3 regions of the Jejuibacter sp. L23 genome follow, and region 3 is predicted to be linked to each of the others. Evidence: riboswitches for the same ligand, from Rfam matches in the RefSeq annotation. Region 3 holds a riboswitch; each other region holds the start of a gene.

Region 1 (5,776 bases), 2.0 Mb from region 3:
CAGCTGTTTAGCGCGAAGCGATGCGAGATCCATAGCCACTCCTTACTGGTGATACTGTCCGGAAAGGCGGTGTACCGCCTCGACAAAGGCGCCAGCGTGTTCCGGTGGCACATCCTGATGAATGCCGTGCCCCAGGTTAAAGACGTGCCCTTCTCCGTTACCGAATCCTGCAAGGATGTCGGCAACCTCCTGCTCAATGCGCTCCGCAGAGCCATAGAGAATGGAAGGATCCATATTCCCCTGTAGCGCGACCTTATCCCCTACCCGGCGTCGGGCATCGGCGATATCCGTGCTCCAGTCCAGCCCCAGCGCATCACAGCCGGTTTGGGCCATGGCTTCCAGCCACTGGCCTCCCCCTTTGGTAAACAGCGTCACCGGCACGCGGCGACCTTCGTTTTCACGCTGCAAACCATCGATAATCTTGTGCATGTAATTCAGGGAGAACTGCAGATAATCACGCCCGGTCAGCGCGCCGCCCCAGGTATCGAAAATCATCACCGACTGCGCGCCCGCGCGAATCTGGGCATTGAGATACAGCGTGACACTCCGGGCCAGTTTATCCAGCAGGCGATGCAGCGCCTCGGGGTCGGCATACATCATCTTTTTGATAATGGTAAACGCCTTGCTGCTGCTGCCTTCCACCATGTAGGTAGCCAGGGTCCAGGGGCTGCCGGAAAAACCGATAAGCGGGACGCTACCCTGCAGGCCGCGACGAATGGTGCGCACGGCATCCATCACGTAGCCAAGTTCCTGCTCGGGATCCGGTACCGGCAACCTATCGACATCGGCCCGGCTACGCACCGGGTGCGAAAAGCGCGGCCCTTCTCCCGCTTCAAAATACAGGCCGAGTCCCATGGCGTCCGGAACGGTCAGAATGTCGGAAAACAGAATTGCCGCGTCCAGGTCAAAGCGGCGCAACGGCTGCAGGGTAACTTCGCAGGCCAGCTCCGGATTTTTACACAGCGACATAAAGTCCCCGGCCTGCGCGCGGGTGGCTTTATATTCCGGAAGATAGCGCCCCGCCTGCCTCATCATCCATACCGGCGTTACGTCCACCGGCTGGCGCAACAACGCGCGCAGATATCGATCGTTTTTCAGTTCGGTCATCAGCGTTTTCCTTACAAGTGGTCGCCATAGATTAACACGCATTTCCAGCCAGGCGGATGCACGGATATCCCCCGGCAGGTCATGGAATGAAAAACGGCCCACACCTGAGTGTGGGCCGTTTTTATGACTTTCACTTGTTTCGCCGGATTTTTTTCTCTTCTGGCGTCTCTTTGCCGATAAACTCAGGCGTAATCACATTATCTTCACTGGCCAGTGCCGGAAGTGTGTTCTGGGCCGACGTATTATTGTCGGTCACCGCCTCAACGTGGTGTGAACTACCACTAAAAATACCGCCGCGCTCAATCGATAACTCATGCGCGAAAATGTCCCCTTCCACACGCCCACGGGCCATAATCACCACGCTGTGCCCCCGACAGGTTCCCTTCAGATAGCCGTTGACCACGACCTTATGGCCCACAACATTACCGGTGATATTGCCATGGTTATCGATCCGCACGCTCTTCTGGCTGCTGATATCCCCTTCAACAGTGCCATCGATCACGATATCCGACTCGCTGGATACTGAGCCACTCAGCACCGTATCTGGCGTAATCACCGTTTCCCTGACCACGCGCCCTTCCGACGGCGGCAGTTCCATTTTCGGACGGCTTTCAACTGGCAGCGATTTTGTTACCGTATTCTGAGAATCCGTTTTCTCATCGCTCTTGCTAAAATTAAACATCCTGAACGTTCTCCTTCCTGAAAAGAATTTTGAGGTCAATAAAATGAAACAAAGACCTGCCAGTAGCGTAATGGAAATGATCAGTAGCGCGTCATGCGCCATGACGTAGCAAACAATGGCACTCAGCCAGGCCAGCCAGATACCGTATAAACAGCATTGCGTTAGTTTTCCGGGCATATCCTTTTCCCCTGGCAACTCAATCCTGTCCCCTGCGCGCTTATTTCAACGACCCATTCTGAATACACGAGATAGTCCCCCTTCTAATCAGGATCGACCAGAAGGAGAAATACTTTAGTGGGGAATCATAAATAACTCTGTTTATATATCATTCTGACCGGCGCATCACAACACAGCTCAGTCTTGTTCGTGCTCGGCCCGACACAGCGCGACAGTATCCTCGATCAAACGTCGGGCCACTGTCCCCGGAGGCGGCAATAGCGGCAACTGGTCGTAACGATACCAGCTAGCATCAAGCAGCTCGCTGCGATCGACAACCAATTCCCCACTATCGTAATCCGCCATAAAGGCCGTCATCAGCGACTGAGGAAATGGCCAGGGTTGAGAGGAGATATAACGCAGGTTTTTAATCTGAATGCCGCTCTCTTCCATGACTTCCCGCGCCACCGCCTGCTCCAGGGTTTCCCCTACCTCAACAAACCCCGCCAGTACGGTATAAAGGCCATTTCGGTGACGATTATGTTGGGCCAACAGGATCTTGTCGCGATCGCGAATCGCCACAATAATGCAAGGGGCGATCTGCGGATAATAACGCTCCCGGCAGTTGTTACACAGCATTGCCCACTCCGTTTTACTGGGATGCATGCTGTGCCCGCAGTAACCACAAAAACGGTGGGAACGATAAAATTCTGCCAGCTGTACGGCGCGTCCGGCCAGTTGAAACAGTGCAGGATCCTCATCAATCAACTGACGCACCGATCCCATATCACGCGAACGCTCCTGCACCACCAACCAGGCAGGCTCTCCCTGCCAGCTACCAACCTGCAGCGCAGCGCAACCCACCAGCCCAAACTGCTGTGCGTGACCGTGCGGAAGTTCCCCCTGCGGCAACCATAATTTCTGTTGATGGCTGACGAACCACCAACCATAGTCTAATTTTTCTACTGTATGTTCCATAATCTCTTGCACGACCTCGGCTTCACTGGCACTCTTTTAACATTGTTTTTACATTCCAGGTTACTTAGCGTTTTAATCATATAACTCACGGAGTCAATCATGCTAAACCAACTGGAAAGACTGGCAGAGCGCGTTGGTGGTTGTAATGAGTTGATCGATCGTTTACTGCAGGATCGCAAACAGCTGTTAGTGGCTTATTACAACCTGGTTGGGATCAAACCTGGCAAAGGATCGCTCTCTGCACTGGACGAGATGGCGCTGGACGATTTCTGCCAGCGTCTGGTGGATTATCTCTCCTGCGGCCATTTCAATATTTATGAACGCATTATCCGCGAAATGGAAGAGGGAGAGCCCCGCACCTCCGCCGGGCAGCTCTGGACACAGCTGGAAGCGAATACTCAACAGATCATGGATTATTACGATTCACATCTGGAGATCGCCATCGATCATGATAACTGTCTGGAGTTCCACCAGGTGCTGTCAAAGCTTGGAGAATCTATGGCGTCTCGTTTCACGCTGGAGGATAGTCTGATCGTTCTGGCGCTGGGCGACAGCCTGGACAGTGCTAACGATTGCGGACATTTTGCCCGACCGGCTTGAGTTCCCATTCATTAACGCGTAGTTTACATAAGGCCTGCCCGATGATACGGAGCAGGCCTTTTATCTTGTCGGAGTGCCCAGTGCCATGCACGGGCTGAGACCGTTAATTCGGGATCCGCGGAACCTGATCAGGTTAAAACCTGCGAAGGGAACAAGAGTAATTTCATCTACGCGCGCACCTGCGCCCGTGCCTGTTACTCCTTCCGTCGTTCTGACAAGCCACTTCCAGTCACTAAAAAACCGGAACGAGCTATGTCTGTATCAACAAAACCTAATCGCCGTGAACAGCGCGCCGCCGCCCAGCAGTTTATCGATACTCTGGAAGGCACCAATTTTCCCAACTCCCACCGTATCTATCTGACCGGCTCCCGTCAGGACATCCGCGTTCCCATGCGCGAAATTCGGATGAGCCCAACGCTTACCGGCGGAGATAAAGCCAACCCGCAATACGAAGAGAACGAACCGGTGCCGGTCTACGATACCTCCGGCCCTTACGGCGATCCGGATATTTCGATTAACGTCCGCGAAGGGCTGGCGAAGTTGCGCCAGCCGTGGATAGACGCACGCAGCGATACCGCGCTGCTCGACGATCGCAGTTCCAGCTATACCAAAGCCCGTCTGGCGGACGATGGCCTGGACGAGCTGCGCTTTACCGGTCTGCTGCCTCCGCGCCGCGCCCTTGCCGGCAAGCGGGTCACCCAGTTGCATTACGCCCGCCAGGGCATCGTCACGCCAGAGATGGAATTTATCGCCCTGCGTGAAAATATGGGCCGCGAGCGCATCCGCGGCGAGATACTGCGCCAGCAGCATCCGGGAGAAAGCTTCGGCGCCCATCTGCCGCAGGACATCACCCCGGAATTCGTACGCGACGAAGTGGCCGCCGGGCGGGCAATTATCCCTGCAAATATTAACCACCCGGAATCCGAGCCGATGATTATCGGCCGCAATTTTCTGGTGAAAATCAACGCCAACATCGGCAACTCTGCGGTGACCTCTTCCATTGAAGAGGAGGTGGAAAAACTGGTCTGGGCCACCCGCTGGGGTGCAGATACCGTGATGGACCTTTCCACCGGCCGCTATATCCACGAAACCCGTGAATGGATCCTGCGAAACAGCCCGGTTCCTATCGGTACGGTGCCCATCTATCAGGCGCTGGAGAAAGTGAACGGCGTTGCCGAAGATCTGAACTGGGAAATGTTCCGCGATACGCTGCTGGAGCAGGCGGAACAGGGCGTCGACTACTTTACGATTCATGCGGGCGTCCTGCTACGCTACGTACCAATGACCGCCAAACGCCTGACGGGTATCGTTTCGCGCGGCGGCTCCATTATGGCCAAGTGGTGTCTGTCGCATCATCAGGAAAGCTTTCTGTACCAGCACTTCCGCGAAATCTGTGAGATCTGTGCCGCCTATGATGTTTCGCTGTCGCTGGGCGATGGCCTGCGGCCCGGTTCAATTCAGGACGCCAACGACGAAGCCCAGTTCGCCGAACTGCATACCCTGGGCGAGCTGACCAAAATCGCCTGGGAGTACGACGTCCAGGTGATGATTGAAGGCCCCGGCCATGTGCCGATGCAGATGATCCGCCGCAATATGACCGAAGAGCTGGAGCACTGCCATGAAGCGCCATTCTACACGCTGGGGCCGCTCACCACCGATATCGCGCCGGGTTACGACCACTTTACCTCCGGCATCGGCGCCGCCATGATTGGCTGGTTCGGTTGCGCCATGCTCTGCTACGTCACGCCGAAAGAGCACCTTGGTCTGCCGAATAAAGAGGACGTCCGGCAGGGGTTGATTACCTATAAGATCGCCGCGCACGCCGCCGATCTGGCCAAGGGACACCCCGGCGCTCAGATCCGCGACAACGCTATGTCCAAAGCGCGCTTCGAATTCCGCTGGGAAGATCAGTTCAACCTGGCACTCGATCCCTTTACCGCCCGCGCTTATCACGACGAAACCCTGCCCCAGGAATCCGGTAAGGTGGCGCACTTCTGTTCCATGTGCGGCCCGAAATTCTGCTCGATGAAAATCACCCAGGAAGTTCGCGACTATGCGGCACAGCAGGAGATCGCCGAAGGAATGAAAGATATGTCGAATACCTTTCGCGCCAAAGGCGGCGAGATCTATCTTCGTCAGGAGGAAGCCTAATGTACCAGCCCGATTTCCCCACCGTCCCCTTCCGCCTGGGTCTCTACCCGGTAGTGGACAGCGTTGACTGGATCGCACGCCTGCTGGAGGCGGGTGTGCGTA
Region 2 (5,776 bases), 2.6 Mb from region 3:
GAAGAAGAAGGACTGGATAAGATCTTCCTCGAGGCCGGTTTTGAATGGCGCCTGCCAGGCTGTTCCATGTGTCTTGCAATGAACAACGATCGTCTGAATCCTGGTGAACGTTGCGCATCCACCAGCAACCGTAACTTCGAAGGGCGTCAGGGACGCGGCGGACGCACCCATCTGGTGAGCCCGGCGATGGCTGCCGCTGCCGCTATCACCGGCCGTTTCGCCGATATTCGCGACATTAAATAAAGGAGGCACACCATGGCAGAGAAATTTATCCAACATACCGGCCTGGTCGCCCCACTGGACGCCGCAAACGTCGATACCGATGCGATCATTCCGAAGCAGTTTCTGCAGAAGGTGACCCGTACCGGCTTTGGCGCCCATCTGTTTAACGACTGGCGTTTTCTGGACGATAAAGGCGAGCAGCCCAATCCGGAATTTGTGCTGAACTATCCGCAGTATCAGGGGGCTTCAATCCTGCTGGCACGTGAAAACTTTGGCTGTGGATCATCCCGTGAACATGCTCCCTGGGCCCTGACCGACTACGGCTTTAAGGTGGTGATTGCACCGAGCTTCGCCGACATTTTTTACGGCAACAGCTTTAATAACCAACTGCTGCCGGTCACCCTGAACGAACAGCAGGTAGACGAACTGTTCCAACTGGTTCAAAGCCAGCCGGGCATTAAGTTCACGGTAGATCTGGAAGGTGAAAAGGTTATCGCCGGTGATAAAGAATATCCCTTCACCATCGACACCTTCCGCCGCCACTGCATGATGAATGGCCTGGACAGCATTGGCCTGACGCTGCAGCACGAAGAGGCTATCTCGACCTGGGAACAGAGGCAGCCCGCCTTCGCCCGTTAATCGACAGCCCCTCCGCCCGGAGGGGGTTTTATTTGCGAATTCCGCCCATAAAAAAGCCGACGGTAACAAACCGTCGGCCGGTGATATTCGCACCAATACTCAGTCACACATGATGTCTGCTACGCCGCATCGTCTGCAAATTCGTCAACGCGCCTCGCTTTCATCTGACGCCATTATTCGCCTAATATAGGGAAACTAAAATTGATGACTTTCTGTCATGGAGTTCCCCTTTTATGCCTTCCTCTCGCCTGCAACAACAGTTTATCCGCCTGTGGCAGTGCTGCGACGGCAAATCCCAGGAGACCACGCTCAACGATCTTGCCCGGATGCTGAGCTGTTCACGCCGCCATATGCGCACCCTGCTTAACGCCATGCAAGAGAAAGGGTGGCTCACCTGGCAGGCGGAAGCCGGTCGGGGAAGGCGTTCCCGGCTCACCTTTATCTACACCGGGCTGACGCTCCAGCAGCAGCGGGCCGAAGATCTACTGGAACAGGATCGCATCGAACAACTGCTTCAGTTGGTGGGCGATCGTCAGACGGTACGCCAGATGATCGTCTCTCATCTGGGTCGCAGTTTCCGCCAGGGGCGCCATATTTTACGGGTACTCTACTATCGCCCGCTGTTAAATCTTCTGCCCGGAACCGCACTGCGCCGTTCAGAAAGCCACGTGGTGCGGCAAATTTTTAGCGGCCTGACGCGCATAAATGAGGAAAACGGGGAAGCCGAAGCGGATATCGCCCACCACTGGCAACAACTTTCGCCGCTGCACTGGCGTTTCTACCTGCGTCCCGGCATTCATTTTCATCACGGCCGCGAACTGGATATGCAGGACGTTATCGACACGCTGCAACGCATCAATCCCACACCGCTTTACGCTCATATTGTGGGTATCGACTCCCCTACCGCCTGGACGCTCGATATCCACCTTAACCAGCCCGATCGCTGGCTCCCCTGGCTGATGGGCAATTCCGCCGCCATGGTACTGCCCAGGGAATGGCGCAAGATGCCAGACTTCGCCCGCCAGCCGGTGGGAAGCGGCCCCTATGCGGTAGAGCGCAATACCAATAACCAGCTGAAAATCCATGCCTTCGATGACTATTTCGGTTACCGGGCGCTCATCGACGAAGTGAATTTCTGGGTATTGCCGGAAATTAGCGAGGATCTCAGCTGCGGAGTACAGCTGGAAGGCAGCGGCGACAGCGAAAAAGCCGTGGAGAGCCGACTGGAAGAGGGGTGCTACTATATTTTGTTCGACGCCCGCTCGGCACTCGGTTGTCGCGATGACATTAAACTCTGGCTGAACCATATTCTCTCGCCTGTCAGTCTCATTTACCGGGCCGGTGAACAATATCAGCGTTACTGGTTCCCGGCCTGGGGGCTGCTACCACGCTGGCACCACGCCCAACCGCCAGAGGTCGTCGAGAAACCGGCTGACCTTGATACTCTCACCCTGACCTTCTACCGCGACCATGCCGAACATCAGATTCTGGGCGGTATTATTCACCAGTTGCTGGCCGAATGCGGAGTGAGTTTGATCGTTAAAGAGGTGGACTACGACCAGTGGCATAAAGGAGACGATATCAGCGATATCTGGCTGAACAGCGCCAATTTTACCCTGCCGCTGGAGTTTTCACTGTTTGCCCATCTGTACGAAGTACCGCTGCTCCAGCGCTGCATTCCCGGCGACTGGCATGAAGATGCGCGCCGCTGGCGGGCTGGCGAACTGGATCTGGCCGAATGGTGCCGCCAGCGCCTTGCCAGCCTTGAGATCCAGCCGCTTATTCACCACTGGCTGATGCTCCAGGGCCAGCGCAGTATGCGTGGTCTGCGGATGAACACCCTGGGCTGGTTCGACTTTAAATCCGCCTGGTTCGCGCCGCCGGATGCTTAAGTTTTCGGGCACAAAAAAACCGCCATGGCGGCGGTTTTTTTGTGCTGGTCAGGTAAGCGGCCCTTCCAGCAGGGTTGTGTGTCCAATGTTACGCAAGCACACCCAAGTTTTTGCATACTGTGCCGCTTTTTCGCTAAAGTCAAGTATCTGTTCGAGGCTTTGAGATGTACCATTCAGTCGGGCCTTTTCACCGTCTTAAGCAAGCGGGCGCCGGACCTGGAAAAGGATGTCCAATGGCCGTATACGCAAGCACACCCAAGGTGCTTGCACTCACGGCGATATTTCCGGCGGTGACGTCGTGAAGCGGTCTATAGTCAGGACCGCACAATGAAACGGTACTTTTGTATTGTCATCGTTGTTTCTGGTGCACTGCTGTCATCCGGAAATGGGGGATGGAATATCTCCCATAACGCATTTTCAGTGACGATTGTCGTACCAGGCAGGTAAGCCCGGTAGCCGCCCCGTAAGGGGCGGTTTCCTTAATCCCCCACGCGCCTTTCGCTACTCCCGTTAACTCATTACAATGTGGGCCATTCTCAACGGGGTGCCACGAGCTGAGAGATACCCGTCGAACCTGATCCGGATAACACCGGCGGAGGGATTTGAGGCCACGCCCAAAATCCTTTGCCACCCAATACTGGAGTGCAAAGTGCTGAACAAACTGCCTGTGCTGCTGACGCTGGTCGCCCTGCCCGCCTTCGCGGGTCCGCAGCTCACCGTCTATACCTATGACTCTTTCGCCGCCGACTGGGGCCCGGGCCCTGCCATTAAAAAGGCCTTCGAGGCCGACTGCGACTGCCAGCTTAAATTTGTCGCGCTGGAAGACGGCGTCGCCCTGCTAAACCGCCTGCGAATGGAAGGGAAAAACAGCAAAGCGGATGTGGTGCTGGGGCTGGATAACAACCTGCTGGAGGCGGCAACCCAAAGTGGCCTGTTCGCCAAAAGCGACGTGGATACCCGTCACCTGACTCTGCCGGGCGGCTGGCAAAACGAGACCTTCGTCCCTTATGACTACGGCTGGTTCGCTTTCGTATACGATAAAAACCGCCTGAAGAATCCCCCTAAGAGCCTGAAAGAACTGGTGGAAAGCGACAGGAAATGGCGCGTTATCTATCAGGATCCCCGAACCAGTACCCCCGGACTGGGCATGCTGCTGTGGATGAAGCAGGTCTATGGCGACCAGGCCCCCGAAGCCTGGCAGAAGCTGGCCAGTAAGACAGTGACCGTGACCCGGGGATGGAGCGAATCCTGGGGGCTGTTTCTGAAAGGTGAAGGGGATCTGGTACTCAGCTACACCACCTCTCCGGCCTATTCGCTTATTGAAGAGCACAAAGATAACTACGCCGCCGCCGACTTTAGCGAAGGCCACTATATGCAGGTAGAGGTCGCAGCCCGTTTGAAAAGCAGCAAACAGCCGGAGCTGGCCCAAAAGTTTATGCAGTTTGTAGTATCAAAGGAATTCCAGCAGACCATTCCCACCGGCAACTGGATGTATCCGGTAAGCCAGGTCGCTCTGCCTGAAGGCTTTAACAGCCTGACCCGACCTCAAAAGACGTTACAGTTTACCCCCCAACAGGTCGCCCAGCAGCGCGCCGCCTGGATCGGTGAATGGCAGCGCGCCCTCAGCCGCTAATTCCCGGCTGGCTGTGGCCTGGCCTGCTCGCCGCTGGATTGATGCTCGGCGTGGCGCTGGCCGCCTTTGGCGCCCTGTGGTTCAGCGCACCGGGCGTCGCGCCCCGTACCCTGCTCCAGGACAGCTATCTGTGGCACGTGGTGCGCTTTTCCTTCTGGCAGGCGTTCCTTTCCGCATTGTTCTCAGTGCTCCCGGCCATTCCCCTGGCCCGGGCGCTGTGGCGCCGCCGCTTTCCCGGGCGCCAGCTCCTGCTGCGGCTTTGTGCCATGACCCTGGTGCTGCCGGTGCTGGTCGCGGTTTTCGGCCTGCTTTCCGTTTATGGCCGCCAGGGCTGGCTGGCCGAACTCTGCCAGTGGCTGGGCATCGACTGGACGTTTTCGCCCTATGGCCTGCAGGGGATCCTGCTGGCGCACCTCTTTTTTAATTTGCCGATGGCTACCCGCCTGCTGCTCCAGTCGCTGGAGGGTATTCCCGGCGAACAGCGCAGGCTTGCCGCTCAGTTAGGGATACGCGGCTGGTCGCTGTTCCGTCTGGTGGAATGGCCCTGGCTGCGACGTCAAATTTTCCCCACCGCCGCCCTGATTTTTATGCTGTGCTTCGCAAGCTTCGCCACCGTGCTGGCGCTGGGCGGCGGCCCAAAAGCCACTACCATCGAACTGGCCATCTACCAGGCCCTTAGCTATGACTACGATCCCGCCCGGGCGGCATTACTGGCGCTTATTCAGCTATTCTGCTGCCTGGCGCTCATGCTGCTGGCCCAGCGTTTTAGCAAAGCGATTCCCAGTGGAGCCACCATGGCGACGGGCTGGCGACCACCCGACAGCACCCTGCTCTCTCGCGGGCTGGATTCGCTGCTGATCGTACTCCTCCTGCTGTTGATGCTGCCGCCTCTGATGGCGATTGTGGTGGATGGCCTGCGCGGCGACCTGCCGCGTCTGCTCCAGCAGAGCGCGCTATGGCAGGCAGTCTGGACTTCACTGCGAATAGCCACCGCCGCTGGTCTTCTTTGTGTCGTACTGACCCTGATGCTGCTCTGGAGCTCCCGCGAGCTAAGGCTACGTAAGCAGCCGCTGGCGGGCCAGGCGCTGGAGCTGAGCGGCATGCTGATCCTCGCTATGCCAGGCATCGTGCTGGCAACCGGCTTCTTCCTGCTGCTTAACGCCACCGTTGGTCTGCCGGAATCAGCGGATGCTATCGTTATCTTCACCAATGCGCTGATGGCCATTCCTTACGCCCTCAAAGTGCTGGAAAATCCCATGCGCGATCTGGCTGAGCGCTACGGTCCGCTGTGTCAGGGGCTGGGCATCCGCGGTATTCACCGTCTGAGGATTATCGAGCTACGGGCCCTGAAGCGCCCTCTTGGCCAGGCGCTGGCCTTCGCCTGCGTTCT
Region 3 (5,776 bases):
CGCCTGCCTCGGACAAAAGCGCGTAAATACGCACCGTTTTTTGGACGTCTGCCCAGGGTAGCGTGATGCTTTTCACAGAGTGTTAATAAAATGTGACAGCCGTCGATACCCGAATGGCCGCATAATCAGAAGGGAGAAAAGGGGAAATGGCGCACCGCCAGGAACCGCGGCGCGCCAGAACATCAGGCGATGTTGATCTTAGTATCCAGGTAAACATCCTGTACGGCGTTGATCAGCTTCACGCCGTCGGCCATCGATTTCTTAAAGGCCTTACGTCCCAGAATAAGCCCCATACCACCCGCACGCTTGTTAATCACTGCCGTGCGTACCGCATCGGACAGATCGTTTTCGCCGCCCGCGGCGCCACCGGAGTTAATCAGCCCGGCACGGCCCATATAGCAGTTCGCCAACTGGTAACGCACCAGATCGATGGGGTTATCGGTAGTCAGTTTGCTGTAGACCCGTTCGTCGGTGTAACCGAAGTTAACTGCCTGATAGCCGCCGTTATTTTCCGCCATCTTCTGCTTCACAATATCGGCGCCGATGGTGGCCGCCAGGTGGTTGGCCTGGCCGGTCAGGTCGGCGCTAACGTGATAATCCACCCCATCTTTTTTGAAGGCAGGGTTACGCAGATAGGCCCAGAGTACGGTCACCATACCCAGCTCGTGGGCGCGTTCAAAGGCTGCGGAGATCTCTTCAATCTGGCGGCGCGACTCCTCAGAGCCGAAGTAAATGGTCGCCCCCACGGCAACCGCCCCCATATTGAACGCCTGCTCGACGCTGGCATACAGGGTCTGGTCATACTGGGTGGGATAGCTCAGGGTTTCGTTGTGATTCAGCTTCACCAGGAAAGGAATGCGGTGAGCATAGCGACGCGCCACCGAAGCCAGCACGCCGTAAGTAGAAGCCACACAGTTGCAGCCCGCTTCAATCGCCAGTTCAACAATGTTTTTCGGATCGAAATAGAGGGGGTTTGCGGCGAACGAAGCCCCTGCCGAATGTTCCACGCCCTGGTCCACCGGCAGGATGGACAGATAGCCGGTACCCGCCAGGCGGCCGGTATTGTACAGGGTTTGCATATTACGAAGGACCGCAGGTGGGCGGTTGTTATCCACCATGACCCGATCGACATAGTCGTCGCCCGGCAGGTAGAGATTATCCGCCGGAATGGTCATACAACGGTGCTGGAGCAGTGTGTCAGCATCTTTGCCAAGTAACTGCGCAATATCAGTCATAATTCACTCCCGTAACGGCAGCGGGTGCTTCCCGCCGCACCAGTTAAATCCTGACCCGCCTGAAAAGCGGGCGCATTAAGTCTGGTTGGTTACGGTACGTTTTGCCAGAAGTCGCCGTACTTTCAGTTAATTCCGCTGTCACGCTTCACTGCCAGTGGTGGTAATGGCTGATGCGTTTCATTAGTCGGGGGAAATTAAGGTGTCGCGCGGATTCGGCTAAGCATTCACAAACGAATGGAATATGTAAATGTCGGAGAAGGTTCCGTTCACTTTATGTGACTGCTTCTCTGTTGATTCACAGCCGGTGAACGGGGAAGGTAGAAGGTTACAGACGGCGACAGTCTCCGACCTAAAAATCGCCGCAGCGTTCACGGCCGCCAGGGTCACCCCGACAGGGATGTCGGGGTGAGGGCGTGCGGCACACGGACGTGCCGTCACGCCCGACCCGTCCGGCGGACGGGAAAAGCGGAGGGGACCCGAAGGGCGATTTTTACGTCGGAAAGCCAGGGGTGGTCAGGGGGAGTGGCGTTTGAAGTCCCCCTGACCCGTTCACCGGTGCCGGTATTCACATAAGCAAACTCACCTTAAAGTGAACGGAACCTTCGCCAGCGTGACATATTCCACCTGAACACAGCACCACCGTAATAATATTTCCCGTCAATGAAACAACACTGAAACCCCATTAAATATTGCGAACCAGATTCATAGAACAGAAATACAACACGCTACTGTGATTTATTACAGGGTAAAATAACAGCAGCCAGTATCTTGTTAAGGAAGGTGCATAACAACAAGAAAGGTGATTAATACAGTCGCGACCCGCCAGTGTTGAAGCACTGACAGGCCGCTAACCACAACCAACTGAAAATGAGTTGATAGTACACCATCCAATAATCCTGTGATTATATAATCACAAAATCACCACCACGCATGAAAGTGATGCACCGGCCCATGCCCGTGCCCCACCTCCAGGCTATCGGCAGCCGCCAGCGCCTGAGTCAGCCAGGCCTTGGCTTCCACCACGGTCTGGCCCCAGTCATCGTAACGCGGCCGCAGCGCCGCCAGCGCCGACGAAAGCGTACAGCCGGTACCGTGAGTGTTTTTCGTCTGCACCCTGGGCGCAGTAAAACGCCGGGCGCCATCGCGGGTAAACAGCCAGTCCGGGCTTTCGGCATCGTCCAGATGGCCGCCCTTCATCAGTACCGCCTCGCAGCCCAGCGCCATCAGCGCTTCCCCCTGCTGATGCATCTCGCGCTCGCTGGTGGCCATCGGCGCTTCCAGCAGCGCTGCCGCCTCTGGCAGATTGGGGGTGATTAACGATACTCGCGGCAGCAGATGTTCGCGCATCACTGAGACCGCCGATGGCGACAGCAGCGGATCGCCGCTTTTAGCCAGCATCACGGTATCCAGCACCACGGTGTGCGGCTGCCAGTACGCCAGGCGTTCCGCTACCGCTTCAACGATATCGGTTTCCGCCAGCATGCCGATCTTCACCGTATCGATGCGCAGATCGCTGAACACCGAATCGAGCTGCGCCGCCACAAAATCCGGCTCGATACGATAGACCGACTGCACGCCGCAGGTATTCTGGGCCACCAGCGCGGTTATCACACTGGCGCCATAGGCGCCCAACGCAGAAAAAGCTTTCAGGTCCGCCTGGATACCTGCACCACCGCTGGGGTCGGTGCCGGCAATGGTCAGAGCATTAATCCGTTTCATACCAGCGCCTCCGCATCCAGTTGCCATAACGCATCCAGAAACTGCGGGACAAAACTCCCCGGTCCCTGACTGCGGGTAACCGCCATTTCCCCGGCGCGGGCCATTATCCGGCAACCGGCGGCGACATTTTCCAGCCTCTCCCCCGGCAGAGCGCAGCAGGCCGCTACCACCGCGGAGAGCGCACAGCCGGTTCCAACCACCCGGGTCAGCATAATATCGCCGCCGGGCACCTCCAGAGTGCGTTCGCCGTCGGTGATATAATCTATCTCGCCGGTCACCGCCACTACCACGCCGCTCTCACGGGCCAGATGGCGGGCCGCAGGCAGCGCAACCCGGGCACTGTCGGTGCTGTCGACGCCGCGTCCCCCGCCCTGACCCCCGGCCAGCGCCAGAATTTCCGATCCATTGCCGCGAATTGCGGCAGGCTGAAGCGCCAGTACCTCCTGGGCGAAGTCGCTACGCAGCGTCAGCCCCCCCACAGCCACCGGGTCGAGCACCCACGGGCGCTGCGCCTCACGGGCGCTGTCGATGGCGGCGCGCATGGCACGAGCACGTTCGCGAGTCAGGGTTCCGACGTTGACCAGGAGTGCGCTGGCGATAGCGCTAAACTGTGCCGCCTCTTGCTCATCTACCACCATGGCAGGCGAGGCGCCAAGGGCCAGCAAAACGTTAGCGGTAAAGGTCTGTACCACATCGTTGGTCATACAGTGGACCAACGGCGAAGTGGTACGAAGGTGATGCAGCGTCTGCAAGACAGCGTCGCTGCACAGTGGATCAGATTGCATGGTGAACTCCCGCCCGGCGCGAAGAAGAGGGATACCGGTACGGGCATCTGACTTCCCTACGCCGGCACTATCCGGATCAGGTCAACGGGTCTTTCTCAGCCCCGCATCCAGTCGGCGGAGCACCCCGAGTCATTTGATTTTAAAGGAATTAGTTTTCTTTAATTCCTTTAATCAGCCGCCATGATAAAAGGTAACAATGGCGCTGTAAACGCATTTGTGGCCACAGAAATCACCAATTATTCAGACCGATTCTCCGGTTTAGCCTGAGAATAAGCGCTGGCTCTTCAGGCAGCCGTTCCTGTTCAAAAAAAAGGGGACGGAGTCAATATCCAAATCATTGTTCAAATAAGCAGCAATTTGCGCATCGTTATTGTATGCCAGCCAGGCGAAAAGTGATCATTGTCAAAATTTACCCCCCTTCCCATCCTAGAATCGGCAGAAAAGCACTGGTTATAACGCTTATTTCATGTCTGTTTCTCAATAAGGAAAAATATTATGGGATCGGTTAGCTCAGGCTCAGCTCATAAAATGGGAGTGGTCGCCCTTACGCTGGTTACCGCCTCAAATATGATGGGCTCCGGCGTATTTATGTTGCCCACCAACCTTGCCGGCGTTGGTTATATCTCGCTGTGGGGTTGGGTGCTCACTATTGTCGGTGTTATCGCTCTGGCGCTGGTATTTGCCAAAACCAGTTTAATTACGCCGCGCACCGGCGGGATTGTCGCTTATGCCAGCGATGCATTTGGTCCATTTATTGGTTTTCAAACCACCGTCTGCTACTGGATTAGCGCCTGGGTGGGCAATGTGGCCCTGCTGGTCGCCGGGGTGGGATATTTAAGTTATTTCTTCCCGGAATTAAAAAATCCGATGTACAGCAGTATTGCCGCCATCGTTATTTTGTGGGCCTTTGTCGTACTGGCAAGCTTCGGCGCCAGAACTGCCAGCCGCGCCCAGTCATTTACCGCAAGCTGTATGCTGCTGGTGGTGCTGGGCGTCGGCGCCGTAGGCTGGTTCTGGTTTGATCCGCATATGTTTACCGAAGTGTATAACGGCACAGGCCGCAGCGACAGCTCGGCGATTATCTCTGCCGCATCCATTGCGCTGTGGGGATTCCTGGGCGTTGAATCGGCTGTGGTTTCTACCGGCCAGGTGGACAATCCGGAAAAGACCGTACCCAAAGCGACGGTGTACGGACTGTTGATTGCCTCGGTCTGCTATGTGGGCAGTTGCTCGGTGATTATGGGCCTGGTGCCGCACAGCGAGCTGGTTAACTCCGCCGCGCCCTTTGCCGACGCCGCGCGCTATATGTTCGGCAAGACCGCCGGCAACATCGCTTCAGCGCTCAGTATTATCGCCTGCTTCGGCTCGATCTCCGGCTGGCTGATCCTGCAGTCTGAAGGCCCCCGCGCCGGTGCCCAGCAGGGCCTGTTCCCGCAGTTCTTCGCCGATACCAATAAGCGCGACGTGCCAATGAAGAGCCTGATTTTCACCGGCGTACTGATGAGCCTGGTGTTAATGATGACCGCCTCCCCTAACCTGGCGAAGCAGTTTGAAGTGGTGATTCTGATGTCGGTCTTCGCTTCGCTGCTGCCCTATATGTACGCCCTGATTTCCCTGCCGATCATTATGGTCTCGAAGAAATTAAATCGCGGTCGCAGCTTTATGTTTTATTGCGTGATGGTGGTTATCGGCATGATTTACAGCATCTTTGCCCTGTTGGGCTCCGGCACAGACTCCATGTTCTGGGGCGTGGTGATGATGATGGTAACCATTCCCCTGTTCTGCTTCGTGGCCGCTGGCCGCAGTAAGAAAGGCGAAAGAGTGCTTTATCTGGATAAGAAAGTCTGAACGTCAGTTCGTCATTAAACGTTATGCTTGAAAAGGAGAAATAAAATGACACTATCCATCGCAGATCAGAATAAACTCGATGCGTTTTGGTCATATTGTGTTAAGAACCAGTATTTCAATATTGGTTACCCGGAATCCGCCGATTTCGATTACACCATTCTGGAAAGATTTATGCGTTTTTCCATTAAT

What was found. A riboswitch is a leader RNA that binds a small molecule or an ion and turns the genes downstream of it on or off. The one in region 3 is predicted to bind thiamine pyrophosphate.
Region 1: linked by a shared signal. The riboswitch ahead of thiC (phosphomethylpyrimidine synthase ThiC) and the one ahead of thiM (hydroxyethylthiazole kinase) in region 3 are both predicted to bind thiamine pyrophosphate.
Region 2: linked by a shared signal. The riboswitch ahead of thiB (thiamine ABC transporter substrate binding subunit) and the one ahead of thiM (hydroxyethylthiazole kinase) in region 3 are both predicted to bind thiamine pyrophosphate.

The regions. Positions count from the first base shown of each region.
Region 1 is NZ_CP138199.1:303,718-309,493, reverse strand. Features, by position in the region: gene nfi (deoxyribonuclease V) at 1-33, opposite strand, end outside; gene hemE (uroporphyrinogen decarboxylase) at 43-1,107, opposite strand; gene SCU88_RS01420 (polymer-forming cytoskeletal protein) at 1,238-1,789, opposite strand; gene nudC (NAD(+) diphosphatase) at 2,144-2,923, opposite strand; gene rsd (sigma D regulator) at 3,023-3,523, shown strand; TPP riboswitch at 3,583-3,691, shown strand; gene thiC (phosphomethylpyrimidine synthase ThiC) at 3,776-5,674, shown strand; gene thiE (thiamine phosphate synthase) at 5,674-5,776, shown strand, end outside.
Region 2 is NZ_CP138199.1:867,578-873,353, reverse strand. Features, by position in the region: gene leuC (3-isopropylmalate dehydratase large subunit) at 1-243, shown strand, start outside; gene leuD (3-isopropylmalate dehydratase small subunit) at 256-861, shown strand; gene sgrR (HTH-type transcriptional regulator SgrR) at 1,095-2,753, shown strand; TPP riboswitch at 3,284-3,372, shown strand; gene thiB (thiamine ABC transporter substrate binding subunit) at 3,403-4,386, shown strand; gene thiP (thiamine/thiamine pyrophosphate ABC transporter permease ThiP) at 4,362-5,776, shown strand, end outside.
Region 3 is NZ_CP138199.1:3,576,164-3,581,939, forward strand. Features, by position in the region: gene fbaB (class I fructose-bisphosphate aldolase) at 183-1,235, opposite strand; gene thiD (bifunctional hydroxymethylpyrimidine kinase/phosphomethylpyrimidine kinase) at 2,154-2,954, opposite strand; gene thiM (hydroxyethylthiazole kinase) at 2,951-3,739, opposite strand; TPP riboswitch at 3,776-3,876, opposite strand; gene hdcC (histidine-histamine antiporter) at 4,235-5,587, shown strand; gene SCU88_RS17125 (histidine decarboxylase) at 5,633-5,776, shown strand, end outside.